Linked DNA regions of Defluviitalea raffinosedens. The protein of the gene in region 2 interacts with the protein of the main gene of each other region in a pairwise test. Links are inferred from orthologs where the notes say so. Each region holds a gene or a part of one and is shown on either strand. Other genes may lie near its edges.

The links. Proteins that work in one complex are often made in the same cells at the same time.
Region 1: the proteins of ftsZ (region 2) and rlmN interact in binary tests that used the Escherichia coli proteins (3 or more experiments, as listed by UniProt). The link is inferred for Defluviitalea raffinosedens from one-to-one orthologs.

What each region holds. Positions count from the first base shown.
Region 1 is NZ_JAFBEP010000006.1:14,513-17,487, reverse strand. It holds rlmN (dual-specificity RNA methyltransferase RlmN), read left to right. Parts: upstream 1-956; coding sequence 957-1,994; downstream 1,995-2,975. Other genes in the region: pknB (Stk1 family PASTA domain-containing Ser/Thr kinase), read left to right, coding at 2,760-2,975; JOD07_RS06190 (Stp1/IreP family PP2C-type Ser/Thr phosphatase), read left to right, coding at 2,006-2,755; rsmB (16S rRNA (cytosine(967)-C(5))-methyltransferase RsmB), read left to right, coding at 1-951.
Region 2 is NZ_JAFBEP010000004.1:103,716-108,571, forward strand. What follows is about bases 56-2,900. They hold ftsZ (cell division protein FtsZ), read right to left. Parts: upstream 2,117-2,900; coding sequence 995-2,116; downstream 56-994. Other genes in these bases: spoIIGA (sigma-E processing peptidase SpoIIGA), read right to left, coding at 56-780; JOD07_RS04840 (cell division protein FtsQ/DivIB), read right to left, coding at 2,276-2,900. Also shown: more of spoIIGA, read right to left, coding at 1-55; more of JOD07_RS04840, read right to left, coding at 2,901-3,016; murA (UDP-N-acetylglucosamine 1-carboxyvinyltransferase), read right to left, coding at 3,053-4,306; putative lipid II flippase FtsW, read right to left, coding at 4,427-4,856. UniProt on the Escherichia coli protein: Essential cell division protein that forms a contractile ring structure (Z ring) at the future cell division site. The regulation of the ring assembly controls the timing and the location of cell division.

The sequences.
Region 1 (2,975 bases), on a different replicon or contig from region 2:
ATTTCTTACCCTGATCGAAGCAAAAATCCCATAGAATATATATGTGTAAAATATTCTTACCCCAAATGGATTATAAGGTACTGGCTGGAATATTATTCTATTGATTTTATTGAAGAATTATGCAGTGCCTCCAATAAAAATCCCCAAATTACTGTCCGATGTAATCTTTTACGGACCAATAAAGATACATTGATGGAGTTATTGGCAAAAGAGAATGTTAAGGTATCCCCTGGTGTTTTCTTACCGGAAGCTATTCATATTTCGCAGACTTCTGCAATTAATGATTTGGCTTCATTTAATCAGGGATTATTTCAAGTACAGGATGAAAGTTCCATGTTAGTTGGACATATTCTTGATCCAAAGCCGGGAGAAAAGATTCTTGATGTGTGTGCAGCACCTGGAGGCAAAGCGACCCATTGCGGAGAATTAATGAATAATCAGGGACAAATTTTTGCCAGGGACATTCATGAACATAAATTGACTTTAATAAGAAATTCTGCTAAAAGACTGGGTATTGAGATCATTACAACAGAACTTTATGATGCAACAATTTTGGATAAGGAAAAAGTATGCCAAATGGACAGAGTGATGATAGATGCTCCGTGCTCAGGACTTGGTATTATTCGCAAAAAGCCGGATATAAAGTGGAAAAAGTCCAGTAAGGATATTGATGAATTGGTTAGTATTCAAAGAAAAATATTATCTGTGTGTTCACAATATGTTAAACCTGGAGGCGTTTTAATATATAGTACATGCACTATTTCAGAAAAGGAAAACTTAGAAAATATCAACTGGTTTATCCAAAACTTTGATTTTGATTTGGATACTGTTGAACCCTATATTCCTGAAACGCTTTATTGTGATACATCCAAAAAGGGGTATATTCAATTGTTTCCGAATGTTCACAACTGCGATGGCTTTTTTATTGCCCGATTGAAGCGAAAGAGGTAAAGAAAATGAAAAGTAGAGATCTTTTATCATTAAGAATAGATGAGTTATCAAACATAATGGAAGAATTCGATGAAAAAAGTTTTCGTGCCGTTCAAATCTTTCAATGGATTCATCAAAAAAATGTTGACCAAATTGATGAAATGATGAATCTTCCAAAAGATTTGAGAGAAAAATTAAAAAGAAATTTTGAATGGAACAAACTTAAGCTGGAACAGAAAGCAGTTTCAAATATTGATAAAACGACAAAATACTTGTTTGCATTAAAAGATAATAATATAATAGAGAGTGTTTTGATGCATTATACCTATGGTAATACAGCCTGTATTTCATCACAAGTAGGGTGCAGAATGGGCTGTGCTTTTTGTGCTTCAACTTTAGATGGACTCATTCGAAATTTAACAGCCGGCGAAATGTTAGAGCAAATTTATCAAATTCAAAAAGACAGTAATGAAAAGGTATCAAACATAGTAATCATGGGCAGCGGAGAACCACTGGATAATTTAGATAATATTCTCTTGTTTATCGAATTAATCAATCATCCAAAGGGACAAAACATAGGACAAAGACATATTACGTTATCTACTTGTGGTTTGGTTGATAAAATGTATGAACTGGCCAGTAAAAAGCTTCAGATTACATTGGCAGTCTCACTCCATGCTCCAAATGATACTATTCGAGAAAAAATGATGCCGATTGCAAAGAAATATTCTATTGAAGAGATTCTTGAAGCATGCCATCACTATATCGAAATGACCAACAGAAGAATTACCTTTGAATATGCACTGATAGATCATGTGAATGATAGAATAGAGCATGCCCGGGAATTAGGTGAAAGATTAAAAGGAATGCTTTGTCATGTTAACTTGATACCTATGAATCCGGTTAAAGAGTCGAGTCTTAAAGAAAGCACATCAAGTTCAGTAAAGGATTTTCAGGATACATTGCAGTCTTATGGCATTCAAACTACCGTTCGAAGAAAACTTGGCAGTGATATTGATGCTGCTTGTGGTCAGCTTAGAAGGAGATATTTGGAGAAGAAATGAGGTGAGAAGGTATGATTTCTGCCGGAAGGTGTGATAAAGGAAAACATAGAGAAAATAATGAAGATGCCATATTTATTTATGACAGTCAATTTGGTTGCCTTCCGAACCTTTATATCGTTGCAGATGGAATGGGAGGACATCGGGCAGGTGAATATGCCAGTTCTTTAGCAATTCAGAGTTTTTGTGATTACGTCCATGAGCATAGAAACGATGTAATATCCAATGACAATATTCAAGAATTTTTGACAAATGCTATTGCACATACTAATAATATAGTATTTGAGAAGGCTATGCAAAATGAACTTTATAAAGGTATGGGAACAACTTTTCTTGTAGCTGTTTTGATGGAGGACATCATACATGTTGCCCATGTTGGGGATAGCAGGCTTTATATTATTGGTAAAGACGAAATACATCAGCTTACATTAGATCACTCTTTTGTTGAGGAAATGGTCCGTAAGGGCACGATTTCCGAAGAAGAAGCTCTTAATCATCCTAAGCGACATGCGATTACTCGAGCTGTTGGTACAAATCCCACTGTGGATGTTGATGTATATACATCAAAAATCGAAGAAGAAAGTATTATTCTTATGTGTTCAGATGGTTTATCCAACATGTTAAATAATGAAGAAATTATACATATTGTTAAAATTAAAGATAATTTGGATGAAATTGCGCAGACTTTAGTGGATAAAGCCAATGAAAACGGAGGACTAGATAACATTTCCGTCATTATTATTAGGGGGACGAAAGGAAGGTGAAGCAATGCTACAACGTGGTACAATATTGAGCAATCGATACGAAATCATCGAAAAAATCGGAGCTGGCGGTATGTCCATCGTCTATAAAGCAAAATGTAATAAACTCCATCGATATGTAGCAATAAAAGTATTAAGAGAGGAATTTGCTTCTGATGAAGAATTTGTTTCTCGTTTTAGAGTGGAAGCACAATCGGCTGCCAGTTTATCTCATCCTAATATC
Region 2 (4,856 bases):
GCCCACAAGCATACCATTAGGCATGCCTAAGCTTGAAAAAGGAATCATTCTTAACTTAGCCTTGATAGGAGTTTGAATTATGGATTGGGTAAGTAGACTTAAATCATTCTCTTTATTATCATAAAACAATTTTTGAATGGATTCAGGTAAAAATGCTTTAACTGAAGAAAATTCTACAACAATAACGGGGCTTTGACTAAAAGGATCATATAGTGCATTTCCCGTATCGAGAAGCGCACTGGCATCAATTTGCTGTCCGTTAAAGGAAATCTTGATGCGATATAAGGTCCCTTCTTTCGTAGTATATTTACGAATCCAAGACCATATCGTTTTTATAAAGAAATACGATAAAACACAAGAAACAAATAATAACACTATAGGAAAGTTCTCTATTTTAAATTGGAAAGCATCCTGAATAACCTTTCCGATATTTAAGTAATAGAATAGTGCAATCCCAGCTCCTCCAAGGGCAAAAGCTGTTCCATGAAATAGGATAAAAAGTTTAATTAAATTTTTTAAAGATTGGGGTTTATAGGTGATCATTAAAGGAATCATAGGCAATCCTATTATGCCTATTAAGTTATATGTTGTTCTAAATATAGGAATAAAGATCATCAGGCAATAAAAAAGTGCGCCTAAAAAAGCTCCTAAAAGAAGTCTTTTAAAAGATACTTTTTTCTTAATGATTTTGCTTACGATCCATAAAATAAAATAATCCATTACAAGATTAAGAAAGAATACAACATCCGCATATATTTCTATTTGAAATGGTCGTTCCATGGTTATACTTCCCCCATTTATAATACTACTATTCATTTATATTCTTTCTATGATGTACATATAACTATTATACATAATAATCGTACCATTTTTTGTAAAATCGTCTGATTGCATAAAAAAAAGATATAACACAAAGTTATACCTTTTATGCAATACAAATACATATTAATTAATCATAGTGAATTGTCCCATTTTATGCGATAAACATTCTATATTATCTTCTTCTTCTTTGCAAAAAGATAGGAATATCAATAAAACTAGGTTCGTCAACTTTTTCCGAAGAAATAGGTGGATTTGTAATAATTTCTTTTTGAGGCTGTACGATCGTTTCTTCTTTTTTAGGAGTAGGTGTTTTAATCGTACTTCCAATCGTACTTCCAAAATTGCTTTCAAAACCAGTAGCAATTACTGTTACAATCACTTCGTCTCCTAAATCATCATTAATAGTTGTTCCAAAAATAATCTCTGCCTCAGGGTCAACAGCTTCACGAATAAGGTTAGCTGCTTCATTTGCTTCAAGCAAACCAAGATTGGATCCCCCACTAATGTTGATTAATACACCTTTTGCACCATCAATGCTGGTATCTAATAATGGGCTATGGATGGCTGCTTTGGCAGCTACTTCCGTTTTGTTTTCGCCAGAAGCTCGTCCAATTCCCATATGTGCTATTCCCTTATTAGACATAATAGTTCTTACGTCTGCAAAATCCAGATTAATAATACCAGGATTGGAAATTAAGTCAGAAATCCCCTGGACCCCTTGACGTAAAACTTCATCAGCCTTTTTAAACGCTTCAATAATAGTTGTCTTTTTATCAATAATATGCAATATCTTATCATTAGGAATAATAATTAAAGTATCAACGTTTTGCTTTAATTCTGCAATACCTTTTTCTGCATTCAACATTCTTTTACGGCCTTCAAAGCCAAAAGGCTTTGTAACAACACCTACTGTTAAGATTCCTTCTTGTTTTGCAATACCTGCTATCACAGGGGCCGCTCCAGTACCAGTTCCTCCACCCATACCAGCTGTAACAAATACCATATCAGCACCTTTTATCGCTTCAATAATTTCTTCACGACTCTCCTCTGCAGATTTGGTACCGATCTCTGGATTTGCACCTGCACCTAATCCTCGGGTTATTTTTTCACCAATTTGAATTTTTACCGTAGCTTTTGAACGACTTAATGCCTGCCGATCGGTATTTACAGTAATAAATTCTACACCCTTTAAGTCCTCTTCTATCATTCGATCAACGGCATTATTCCCTCCACCGCCTACGCCAATTACTTTTATTTGTGCCACATGGTCCTGATTCATGTCAAATTCCAGCACAGCTAATCCCCCTTCGCTAAACATTCCATAATGTTTTATTATACACTAAAACTCAATGATTTTCTATGTAAATTTATCTTAAGTGGATATTCCAATTAACTATATAATAATTGGTTTTTATGCATTATTCAATAATAAATTATTCTAAATTAAAACTTATTAAGTTAACGGTGAAAAAACCGCTCGCCCTTTATCAATGTTTTTCAGATCCACCTTACCCATATCGTACACGTTCATAATTTGAATCATCCACTGTATTTTTTTGTCAAATTCTTCTATGTTACCCATAGATACGTCCAATTTCTTTACATATACATGCGTATCGGTTGGATCACTTACATCAATTTTTATAATATCTTCAAGCAAATCATATTTTAACATCATCTGTGCCATCACTGCCACTATATTTAAAGAACTTTTATTTTTAACCGGAATAATTTCTCCAATTTCAAAATGATCAAATTCCAGCCCCTGAACTATTGGAAGATGATCTTTATAAGTAGGTGATGTTTCCAATACTCGTCCATCTTTATCTATATAAAGATATGTCCCTACATAAGGAACATATCCTACCACTTTTCTTTCATCAATTTGAATTCTGACATGATTGGGCCATTTTACTTCTATACTTGCCGATTCAATATATGGATCTTTACACAGCAGTTTTTCAGCTTTTTTTTGTTGAAACAAAAATATATTCTGGTTTAAATGAAAATTTATTTTTTCAAGGATTTGCTCTTCTGAGTAATGCTCATTTCCCCTTATTTCAATCTTTTGAACTGAAAAAAGCGGAGAAGTAAAAAATAAAAGGAAAAACACAACAACTAAAACCATAATAAGTACGATTTTTGTAAATTTGGGCTGGTTTTGAACATTATTAATTGGTATAATTCTTCCCATTTGCTTCACCTTCGTTTTTCACTTCAAATCATTGCTTTAATTGATCTTTCGGATACTGGCTCCTAATAATTGAAGATTCTTATCAATTTCTTCATATCCTCTTTCAATATGCTTTGCTCCTTCAACTACTGTACTTCCTTGTGCAACTAATCCTGCCATGATTAAAGCCGCACCACCTCTTAAATCTTTTGCATGAACCGCGGTTCCTGTGAGTTCATTTACACCTTTAACAATTGCTGTACGTCCTTCTATAGTTATATCTGCTCCCATCCTCATGAGCTCTTCCGCATGCTTAAATCTCGATTCAAATACTGTTTCAGTAATAATACTGGTTCCTGAAGCAATTGTTAATAAAGCCATCATTTGTGCTTGCATATCTGTCGGAAATCCGGGATATGGTTGAGTACGGACAATATCCACACTTCTTAGTTGCTTTGGTGCCTTTAAGTAAATATTGTTTTCTTTTTCAATAAGAGTACATCCAATTTCTCTCAATTTAGATGTTATTGCCTGTATATGATTGGGTTCAACATTAGTAAGTTCAATTTCCCCTCCTGTAATTGCTGCTGCTGCAAGATAGGTACCAGTAACAATCCGATCAGGGATTACTTTATGCTCTACTTTACCTAAAGTTTTTACTCCTTCAATATAAATGACATCAGTTGAAGCTCCCGAAATCTTTGCACCCATACCATTTAAAAAATCCTGTAAATCTTTAATTTCAGGCTCTTTCGCTGCATTATAGATTACCGTTGTCCCTTCTGCCAGAGATGCTGCAAGCATAATATTTTCTGTAGCTCCTACGCTGGGAAAATCTAAATGAATTTTTGCACCAGTTAATTTTGAAGCTTCGCAAATAATAAATCCGCGCTCCTCTTTAATTTGAACACCCAATTGCCTTAACGCTTTTAAGTGCAAATCAATCGGTCTGGGGCCCAATGGACAACCACCGGGATAGGAGATAATAACCCTCTTATATCTTCCAAGCACAGAACCCAATAAAATAATCGAAGAACGCATTTCTCTTACTAAGTCTTCCGGTACTTCATAGGAGGAAACAGTAGAGGAATCAACAATCAAGGTTTTACCTTCCCACTTCACGTTGCACCCAATTCTTTCAAGAATACTGATCATCGTAAGAACATCTAATATTTGAGGGCAATCATGAATATAACTTATATTCCCATTCAATACTGTTGCGGCTAATATCGGAAGTACTGCATTTTTTCCTCCTTGGACCCGCAGTGTTCCTTCAAGCCGCTTTCCTCCATCTATATAAAATTTGCCCATAAAGAAAGACACCTCCTGAAACTGTCAGGTAAGCCTATATATAACTATAGTATGCATAATAATATAAGTTGTGACAGACCTGGACAAGTATCCCATCAAGCTTCAGGAGTTCAATGAATTCTATAACTTATTCAATTTAGAATATCTTGATATATTAAGCAATATCCCCATAGCAGACATAGTAAACAATAGCGACGATCCTCCATAACTGATAAAAGGCAACGGCATTCCGGTTGTAGGAATTGTTTTTGTAATAACTGCAACATTAATGAGAACTTGTATCCCTATCATGCATACTATTCCCGACGCCACTAAAGATGAAAACAAATCAGGAGCGTTTATAGCCACCTTTATACCTCTCCAAATCAAAATTAAAAATAAAGATAACAAAGCTATTGCTCCAACTAATCCTAATTCTTCACATACAATAGCAAAAATAATGTCATTATGAGCCTCAGGAATAAAGCCAAGTTTTTGCCTGCTTTCCCCCAGCCCTAATCCAAACAAACCCCCAGAGCCTACTGCATATAGGGATTGAATGGGCTGGTAT